3 regions of the Kitasatospora sp. NPDC085464 genome follow, and region 1 is predicted to be linked to each of the others. Evidence: riboswitches for the same ligand, from Rfam matches in the RefSeq annotation. Region 1 holds a riboswitch; each other region holds the start of a gene.
What was found. A riboswitch is a leader RNA that binds a small molecule or an ion and turns the genes downstream of it on or off. The one in region 1 is predicted to bind S-adenosylmethionine.

Region 2: linked by a shared signal. The riboswitch ahead of ACIGG8_RS13115 (aminotransferase class V-fold PLP-dependent enzyme) and the one ahead of ACIGG8_RS35290 (IclR family transcriptional regulator) in region 1 are both predicted to bind S-adenosylmethionine.
Region 3: linked by a shared signal. The riboswitch ahead of thrC (threonine synthase) and the one ahead of ACIGG8_RS35290 (IclR family transcriptional regulator) in region 1 are both predicted to bind S-adenosylmethionine.

Annotation. Positions count from the first base shown of each region.
Region 1 covers NZ_JBITTM010000053.1:57,482-60,659, forward strand. Annotated here, with positions in the region: gene ACIGG8_RS35280 (hypothetical protein) at 1-416, shown strand, start outside; gene ACIGG8_RS35285 (hypothetical protein) at 714-1,142, shown strand; SAM riboswitch class I at 1,299-1,441, shown strand; gene ACIGG8_RS35290 (IclR family transcriptional regulator) at 1,642-2,355, shown strand; gene ACIGG8_RS35295 (hypothetical protein) at 2,847-3,080, shown strand.
Region 2 covers NZ_JBITTM010000012.1:124,605-127,782, reverse strand. Annotated here, with positions in the region: gene ACIGG8_RS13125 (hypothetical protein) at 1-253, shown strand, start outside; gene trpD (anthranilate phosphoribosyltransferase) at 373-1,449, shown strand; SAM riboswitch class IV at 1,559-1,677, shown strand; gene ACIGG8_RS13115 (aminotransferase class V-fold PLP-dependent enzyme) at 1,729-3,099, shown strand; gene ACIGG8_RS13110 (Lrp/AsnC family transcriptional regulator) at 3,136-3,178, opposite strand, start outside.
Region 3 covers NZ_JBITTM010000020.1:72,868-76,045, forward strand. Annotated here, with positions in the region: gene ACIGG8_RS19385 (trehalose-6-phosphate synthase) at 1-495, opposite strand, end outside; gene ACIGG8_RS19390 (glucosyl-3-phosphoglycerate synthase) at 534-1,562, opposite strand; SAM riboswitch class I at 1,710-1,845, shown strand; gene thrC (threonine synthase) at 1,862-3,142, shown strand.

The sequences.
Region 1 (3,178 bases):
TCTTCGACACGCTGCTGCACTTCCTGCGGATCAGCCTGCGGACCGCGATCGTCCTGGGCGTGGTGGTGGCGCTCGGCGCCTACCTCTCCGGTGCGGGCCGCATGCCGCGCGCCGTCCGCGGCGGTGCCGACCACGTCGCCGACTCCGTCGCCGGCTGGAGCGACGCGCACGGCGTGCACACCGGCCGGGTCGGGACCTGGACCGACGCCCACCGCCGGTGGCTCGTCCTCGCGGCGGTGCTGATCGTCGCCCTGGTGTTCGCCCTCTGGAACCACCCGACCGTCCTGACGGTGCTGCTGCTCGTGCTGGTGCTGCTCGCGGTGCTCGCCGTCCTGGCGCTGCTCGCCGCCTCCGGACGGGCCGACGCCGACAGCCGTACCGACGAGGCCGGCGCCGGGAGCCGGACCGGCGAGTGACCCCGTCCGCGCGACGCGGACCTCCCCGACCGTTCCCCGCACACAGCGCAGGTGGCCATGACCAGTCGTCCGGACCCACACCGGCCGGCACCTGCCGCTGACGGACGCGGCGTCACGATCCGTGACCTCGTCGCGGTCCGCGCACGACAGGACGGGAGTCCGGCCCTACCGTGAAGGTAGGACTTCTGTTCCCTTCCAGGCGGTCGTCATGCGAGCAGCCGGGCCCCTGCGCCAGGCTGCCCGTCCCTCCCGTCTCCCGTTGCCCGAGAGGCGGTTGCCACCGAAGGAGTCAATGTCATGACCAGCAGTGTTGCCGGGGCCGGCCCCAGCACCCGCGCCCCCGAGCCCCGTCCCTTCGCGACCGGGTGGACCATCTTCGCCGGGGTCATGATGATCGCCGGCGGCATCATGGCGGTGTTCCAGGGGATCGCCGCCATCACCAAGGACAGCCTGATCGTCGTCACCCGGCACTACGTCTACTCGATGAACACCGAAGGCTGGGGCTGGATTCACGTCATCGTCGGGGTCGTCCTGGTGCTGGCGGGCGTGGCGCTGTTCAGCGGTGCTGCCTGGGCCCGGGTCGTCGGTGTCGCCGTCGCCGGCCTGAGCATGATCGCCAACTTCCTGTGGCTGCCCTACTACCCGCTCTGGGCCATCGTCCTGATCGCGCTCGACGCCTTCGTCATCTGGGCGCTGTGCGTCGGCACCACGAAGAAGGCGAGCTGACCACCCGACGGGCCGACGGCCCGTAGGAACCCCGGGCCGGCCACCACCGCGTGGCCGGCCCGATCGCGTCCGGGGGAGGGGAGTGGAGGGCGAGCGGAGGGCGAGTGGAGGGGGAGGCTTGGCGGGCGGCCCGGCGCATCTTGTATCGTTCCTCGCGAATCATCCAGAGGGGTGGAGGGACCGGCCCTACGAAGCCCCGGCAACTCCCCGTTCGACCCGGCGTCCGAAGTACGCGCCGTGCCGTGCGGGGGCAGTGCCAACTCCGGCCTGTCGCCACTGTGGCGCGGGAAAGATGAGGAGACACGGTGCTCTCTGTGCTGTCCTTCGCCCGGGCGCTTTCCGCCCCGGCCCTTCCGCGTACCCGTCTCGTGCCCGGCGCAGGCAATCGGCCGACTTCCCCGGCCCGTCCTCGCTGACCACCCCCCCGGCTCCCCGTCCGGGAGCCCCCGTGAGCGAAGCCCACCCGCCGCTCACGGGATTCGAGACGGAGTACCCATCCATGGACAACACGAGCGGCGTCGGCGTGCTCGACAAGGTCACCTCGATCCTCGGCACCCTGGAGGCAGGTCCCGCCACCCTGGCCGGACTCGTCACCGCCACCGGCCTGGCCCGGCCCACCGCCCACCGGCTCGCCGTGGCACTCGAACACCACCGGCTGGTCACCAGGGACATGCAGGGCCGGTTCATCCTCGGGCCCCGGCTCACCGAGCTCTCGGCGGCCGCCGGGGAGGACCGGCTGCTGGCCGCGGCCGGCTCCGTCCTCGCCCACCTGCGCGACGTGACCGGCGAGAGCGCCCAGCTCTACCGCCGGCAGGGCGAGATCCGGATCTGCGTGGCCGCCGCCGAGCGCCTCTCCGGCCTGCGCGACACCGTACCGGTGGGGGTCACCCTCCCGATGAAGGTCGGTGCGGCCGCCCAGGTCCTGCTCGCCTGGGAGGAGCCCGAGCGGCTGCACCGCGGGCTGCAGGGCGCCCGCTTCACCGCCACCGCGCTGAGCGGGGTCCGGAGGCGCGGCTGGGCCCAGTCCATCGGCGAGCGTGAACTCGGGGTCGCCTCCGTGTCCGCGCCCGTCCGCGGCCCCTCCAACCGGGTGGTGGCCGCGGTGTCGGTCTCCGGCCCGATCGAGCGGCTCACCAGGCACCCCGGAGCCCAGCTCTCCCAGGCGGTCGTCGAGGCGGCCCACCGGCTCACCGAGGCCCTGCGCCACCCCTGACCGGTTCACCGGGCCGCGCCTGCCCGGCCTCGCGCCGTTCGGCCTCGCGCTGCCCGGACGCGCGTTCCTCTTGCGCGGGCCGGGAGGAGGCGGCGGCCGGCGACACCGGGAACGGGGTGAACCGAACGCGGCACGCCATCCGTGCAGGGGTCGGGGGCTGCGTTGCACCGCCGTCCCCCGCCGCCGCCACGGCGGGCGGCGGCGGTCCGGGCTCGCCCAGCGCGACCGGCACCGCCCCGGCGCTGGCCGAGACCGGTGGCGGTCCCGGGCGTGCCCGGCACCGACCTGCCGCGCAACCTCGTGCTGCGCCTCGACGCGCTCGGCGCCACGGCCCCGGCTGCGCGGCGGGAGACGACCGGGGCGATCGGACCGGCCTCGGCACCGCTGGTGCGGACCAGTTCGGACCCTGCGCTCGGCGCCCTGCGGCCGGCGGAGCGGCGGGGGACGCCGGCCGCGACTGCGTCGGGTACGGCACCTTCACGGCCGCCCTGGTGGCCGGCCGCCGCACCGGCGAGGCCGGCCCCTCCGGCCTCGCCCCCGAGGCCCGCGTCCCGGCGGTCGTGGTCACCGACGACGCCGGGGCCACCACCCCGGACCTGCTGGGCGACGGGATCCGCGCCGCCGTCGGACCGGGCGCGCCGCCGGCTGACGGCCCGGGCCGGGGCGCGGCGGGGCCCGTCCCGCGCCCCGGCGAGGTTTCCTCCGGCAAAGTGCCGCCCAGGTGAACAATCGCGAGCACGTTTTCCGTTCAACAACACGACAGGCGGGCGAGCGGCTCGCGTCCAGGGCCGGGCAGATGAGTGAGGTGGGCTCCGATGAGGAC
Region 2 (3,178 bases), on a different contig from region 1:
CGTGGACCTCTGCGTGCTGGACGGCGAGGCGGTCCCGGCCGGCGGGCTGGGGCTCGGGCGCCAGCTGAAGGACGAGATCTACGGCTGCCCGCCGGTGCTGGTGCTGATCGGCCGGCCGCAGGACTCCTGGCTCGCCGCCTGGAGCCGGGCCGACGCCGCGATCTCCCACCCGGTGGACCCGGTGGCGCTGGCCGAGGCGGTCGCCACCCTGCTGCGGGCCCGGCTGGCCAGGCGGGCGCCGGCCGCCCGCTGAGCGGCGGCGTCTCAGTACTGGAGAAGACGGGGCCCTGGGGGCCCCGCCGCTCGATAGGCTGGCTCCATCCGTACGGACGCCCCCCGGAGCGGGGGGACAGACGACAGCTGGAGTCAGCCATGGTGAACGTGAACCCTGCGAACGGCGGTAGCGACCCCGCGCAGGTGGTCCGCTCCTGGCCGGATCTCCTGACGGCCCTGTTGAAGGGGGAGGACCTCGACCGCTCGTCCACCGCGTGGGCGATGGACCGGATCATGAGCGGCGAGGCCTCCCCCGCCCAGGTGGCCGGCTTCATGATCGCGCTGCGGTCCAAGGGCGAGACGGTCGACGAGGTCACCGGTCTGGTGGACGCGATGTACGCGCACGCCGAGCCGCTGGACATCGCCGGCCCGGCGGTGGACATCGTCGGCACCGGCGGCGACCGGGCGAAGACCGTCAACATCTCCACGATGTCGGCGATCGTCGCGGCGGCGGCCGGTGCCAAGGTGGTCAAGCACGGCAACCGGGCCGCCTCCTCCTCCACCGGGTCCTCGGACGTGCTGGAGAAGCTCGGGGTGGCGCTGGACCTCTCCGCCCGGCGGGTCGCCGAGGTGGCCGAGGAGGTCGGCCTCACCTTCTGCTTCGCCGCGAAGTTCCACCCCTCGATGCGGCACGCCGCCACCGCGCGGCGCGACCTCGGGGTGCCGACCGCCTTCAACATCCTCGGCCCGCTGACCAACCCGGCCAAGGTCACCTCCCACGCCATCGGCTGCTTCGACACCCGGCTGTCCGGGCTGATCGCCGGGGTGCTCGCCCGGCGCGGCTCGACGGCGCTGGTCTTCCGCGGCGACGACGGGCTGGACGAACTGACCATCACCACCACCTCACGGGTGTGGGTGGTGCGCGACGGGGTGGTCACCGAGACCTCCTTCGACCCGCGGGAGGTCGGCATCGAGCTGGTCGGCATCGAGTCGCTGCGCGGCGGGGACCCGGCGTACAACGCGGAGGTCGCGCGCCGTCTGCTGGCGGGCGAGCGCGGGCCGGTGCGGGACGCCGTCCTGCTGAACACGGCGGCGGCGCTGGTCGCGCTCGACCTGGGCGACGCGCCGCTGGCCGAGCAGCTCGCGGCGGGCATGGCGCGGGCGGCGGAGGCCATCGACTCCGGCGTCGCACAGGAGCTGCTGCGGCGCTGGTCGGAGGCCACCAGCCGTAGCTGAAGCGGTGGTTGGGAGCCCGTGCCGGAAACTCCGGCGCGGGCTCCCCGGCTGTCCGGATGGTGGATGCCCGTTTGACCGCCCGCCGGACGCGACCCTAGAGTCGGCGCCAGGTCATGAGTGACAGCGTCAAGCCCCAGCTTGCTGTCCGGCAACCCTCCGTCCGTGGCGGGGTGCCCTGGGTGAGGACCGGGTCGCCACGGCAAACCGTCCGTGCGACAAGCGCGGACACCCGACGAGTGGCACTCCCGGGGTCCCAGGCCCCTGAAGGAGTGCATCCTCATGTCCTCTCTCGCCACCGAGACCACCGCCCCGCTCGCCGTGCTCGGCTCCGACGTCCAGGTCCCGCTCGCCAGCGGTGAGAAGGTCGGCTACGCGGCGCTCGACTACGCGGCCAGCGCGCCGGCACTGCAGCGGGTCTGGGACGACGTCGCCGCCTACGCGCCGTACTACGGCAGCGTGCACCGCGGCGCCGGGTACCTCTCGCAGCTGTCCACCGACCTCTTCGAGCAGAGCCGACGCACCGTCGCCGAGTTCCTCGACCTGCGCGAGGGCGACCAGGTCGTCTTCACCCGGGCCACCACCGACTCGCTCAACCTGCTGGCCGCCGCCGTGCCGGCCGGCACCCGGGTGTTCGCCTTCGAGACCGAGCACCACGCCTCGCTGCTGCCCTGGGCGCACGCCGGACTGGACGTGACCTACCTGCGCGCGCCGCGCTCCCGGGCCGAGGCGGTGGCCGCCCTGGACGCCGCGCTCGCCGAGGCGCCCGAGGGCCCCAAGCTGCTCTGCGTCACCGGCGCCTCCAACGTGACCGGCGAGCTGTGGCCGGTCGCCGAGCTGACCGGGACGGCGCACCGGCACGGCGCCCGGGTGGTGCTGGACGCCGCCCAGCTGGCCCCGCACCACCGGGTCTCGGTGCGCGAGCTGGACGTCGACTGGATCGCCTTCTCCGGCCACAAGATCTACGCGCCGTTCGGCGCCGGGGTGCTGGCCGGCCGGGCGGACTGGCTGGACGCGGCCGAGCCGTACCTGGCCGGCGGCGGGGCGACCCGCACGGTGGCCCGGGAGACGGACGGCTCGGTGGCCGTGCAGTGGCAGACCGGCCCGGCCCGGCACGAGGCCGGCTCGCCGAACGTCATCGGCGCCTACGCGATCGCCTCGGCCTGCCGCGCCCTGGGCGAGGCCGGCTTCGACGCCCTGGAGGCCCGTGAGCGGCAGCTGGTCGACCGGCTGACCGCCGGGCTGGCGGAGGTCCCGCAGGTCAAGGTGCTGAACCTGTTCGGCGCCGGCTCGGCCCGGGTGGGCGTGCTGTCCTTCGTCGTCCGGGGCTGGAACAGCTCGCACTTCTCGGCCGCACTGTCCGCCGAGTACGGCATCGGGGTACGCGACGGCCTCTTCTGCGCCCACCCGCTGGTGCGCACCCTGTTGGACGACGAGGCCACCGCCGTGGAGTCCAGCTGCGGCGCTCCGGACCCCTCGCTGCCGGGCGAGCGCAGCCTGAACGCCATCCGGGTCAGCTTCGGCGCCGGGACCCCGGACGAGCACATCGACCGCTTCCTCACCGCCGTCCGCGAGCTGGTCACGGACGGCGCGGCGTGGAACTACCGCAACGAGGGCGGGCGTTGCGTCGCGGACACCCGCCGGAAGGGCTGAGCCCGGGCGCGTCGGGAGGGCTGAGTCCGGGCGCCGCTACTCGTCCAGGCCGAGGGCGAAGGCCGCCTCCAGGTCGTGC
Region 3 (3,178 bases), on a different contig from region 1:
CTGGACGAGGACGGCGGCGTTCGGGGCGGCCTCGGTGGCCAGCGCCTCGGCGAAGGCCGCGTTGTAGGCCCGGTAGGCGGCCCATTCGGTGCGGAAGTCGGCGTCGAAGGCGGGGGCGGTGGGGGTCGCGTACAGCAGGTGGTGGACGAACCAGAGGGTGGAGTTGGCGACGCCGTTGTAGGCGCGGGCGAAGGTCTCGGGGTCGATGTCCAGCATCCGGACGGCCTGCCCGCCGACGTCGTGGCCGGCCAGGTCGAGGCGGCCGTCGGGGGCTTCCGCGGCGGCTCTGCGGTCCGCGGCGCCGAGGGCCGCGCAGACCCAGACGGCGTTCGGGTCGTCGATGGCGGAGAGGCCGGAGACCAGGCCCCCGCCGCCGCGCCGCAGGGTCAGCGTGCCGTCGTCGGCGGTGCTGAACGACACCGGTCCCCGGTTGGAGGCCACCAGGACGGGGGCGGTGCCGGTCGCACTCGAACGTTCGGTCGTGAGATCGCCCATGGTTGGCATGTTGCCGGGCGCCCGGCGTGGCAAACCCGTCATCGGTGGGTGGCGTATTCGGGGACGGTGTGCATCGGGGGGCGTTCCAGGGCGGTCACCGGGTGGGTGTGGGCGAGGAAGGCGCGGGTCTCCGGGTCGCGGGCGAACTGGGTGAGCTCCGGGCGGACCAGGTCGGCGGAGGCCTTGAGCCGGTGGGCGCGGTCGAGGCGTTCGAGCGCGGTGCGGTAGATGGTGGCGGCCATCCGGCCGAGCGCCTGGCCGTCCTGGTGGCGGTGGTGCCGGACGCCGACGTCCACCTGGGCCAGGGCATCCAGGCCGACCAGCTCCAACGCGTCGACGAGCAGGCCGAGTTCGACGCCGTAGCCGGTGGGGAAGGGCAGCCGTTCGAGCAGTGAGCGGCGGGCCGCGTACTCGCCGCCGAGGGGCTGGACGAAGCCGGCGAGTTCCGGCCAGTGCAGGTTGAGGAGGGGGCGGGCGACGAGTTCGGTGACCCGGCCGCCGCCGGCCGGGAGGACGGCGGCGCGGTCCCCCGCGGCGGAGCCGCTCAGTGCGACTTCGAGGGGGCGGTCGTACATGGCCTTGACCAGCTGGATGGACTCGTCGGTCAGCAGCGGCCCGACGATGCCGGAGACGAAGGCCGGGTCGAACTCGCGCAGGTCGGCGTCCACGAAGCAGACGATGTCGCCGCGGGTGACCAGCAGCGAGCGCCAGAGCACCTCGCCCTTGCCGGGGGCGGCGGGCAGCCGGGGCAGGATGGCGTCGCGGTGCTCCACCCGGGCGCCGGCCTCGGCGGCGGCCTCGGCCGTGGCGTCGGTGGAGCCGGAGTCGACAACGACGAGTTCGTCGACCAGCGGGAGCCGTTCCATCAGCTCGCGGCGGACGGTGCGGACGATGTCGCCGACGGTGGCCTCCTCGTCCAGGGCGGGGAGGACGACGCTGATCGTGCGGCCGGTGCGTTCCTTGGCCGCGAGGAGGGTGTCGACCGGCCGGTCGGCCGCGCTCCAGGAGCGGCGGCGCAGCCAGGACGCCGCCTGCGGGAGGAGCTCGGGAGTCGGTTCGGCGGGCACGGAAGTCTCCTCGGCGGGTCGGGTGGGACGGGTCATCTCGCGTGGCGGACGGTCCCGTTCAGGATTGGCGCCTTCGGATACAGTCTTCGTACAGCGGTAGGACCCATGCACGCCGGGGTCGCCGTCGAGCACCACCACAATTTCACAAGCTCATCCAGAGGGACTGAGGGAACGGCCCGTTGACGTCCCGGCAACCTTCTCGCGCGGCTGTCGACGACAGGCCCCGGCGGGACAGGTGCCAATTCCGGCCTGTGGCGCGTCCGCGCTGCGGGGAAGATGAGGAGAGAGGCCTCGCCGTCATGGCTATCGACACTGCCGCACCTGTTTCCGTGGACCTCGGCCCCGCCGCCGCCCTGTCCTGTCGGGAGTGTGGAACCCGCTTCCCGCTCGGTCCCAGCTTCGCGTGCCTGGAGTGCTTCGGCCCGCTGGAGATCGCCTACGAGTTCGGCAGCGAGGGCGCCGAGGAGCTGCGCAAGCGGATCGAGGCCGGCCCGACTTCGGTCTGGCGGTACGCGCCGCTGCTGCCGGTGCCGGCCGACGTCGCGTCCAAGCCCAACCTGAACCCGGGCTGGACCCCGCTGGTGAAGGCGGACAACCTGGGCCGCGAGCTCGGCTTCACCGCGCAGCTGCACATCAAGGACGACTCCGGGAACCCGACGCACTCGTTCAAGGACCGCGTGGTGGCCTGCGCCATCGAGGCGGCGCGGGCGTTCGGCTACACGACGCTGTCCTGCTCCTCCACCGGCAACCTGGCCGGTGCGGTGGGCGCGGCGGCCGCCCGGGCCGGCTTCCGGTCCTGCGTGTTCATCCCGCACGACCTGGAGCAGGGCAAGGTCGTCATGGCCGGGGTGTACGGCGGCGAGCTGGTCGGCATCGAGGGCAACTACGACGACGTGAACCGCTTCTGCTCGGAGCTGATCGGGGACCCGGCCGGCGAGGGCTGGGGCTTCGTCAACGTCAACCTGCGGCCGTACTACGGCGAGGGCTCCAAGACGCTGGCGTACGAGATCTGCGAGCAGCTCGGCTGGCGGCTGCCGGAGCAGATCGTGATCCCGATCGCCTCGGGCTCCCAGCTGACGAAGATCGACAAGGGGCTGCAGGAGCTGATCAAGCTCGGCCTGGTCGAGGACCGGCCGTACCGGGTCTTCGGCGCCCAGGCCGAGGGCTGCTCCCCGGTGTCGGCCGCCTTCAAGGCCGGCCGGGACGTGATCAAGCCGGTCAAGCCGGACACCATCGCCAAGTCGCTGGCGATCGGCAACCCGGCCGACGGCCCGTACGTGCTGGACATCGCCCGCCGCACGGGCGGCGCGGTGGAGGACGTCACGGACGCCGAGGTCGTGGCGGCGATCCGGCTGCTGGCCCGGACCGAGGGCATCTTCGCCGAGACCGCGGGCGGGGTGACCGTCGGCGTGCTGAAGAAGCTGGTCGAGACCGGGCAGCTGGACCCGGCCAAGGAGACCGTCGCGATCAACACCGGCGACGGCCTGAAGACCCTGGACGCCGTCTCCGACGCCGGGATGAGCGCCGTCATCCGCCCGACGCTGGACGCGTTCCGCGCCGCCGGCCTCGCGTCCGCCTGAACCACGCCGCCGGCCCCGTGCCCGCCCCGACCGCTG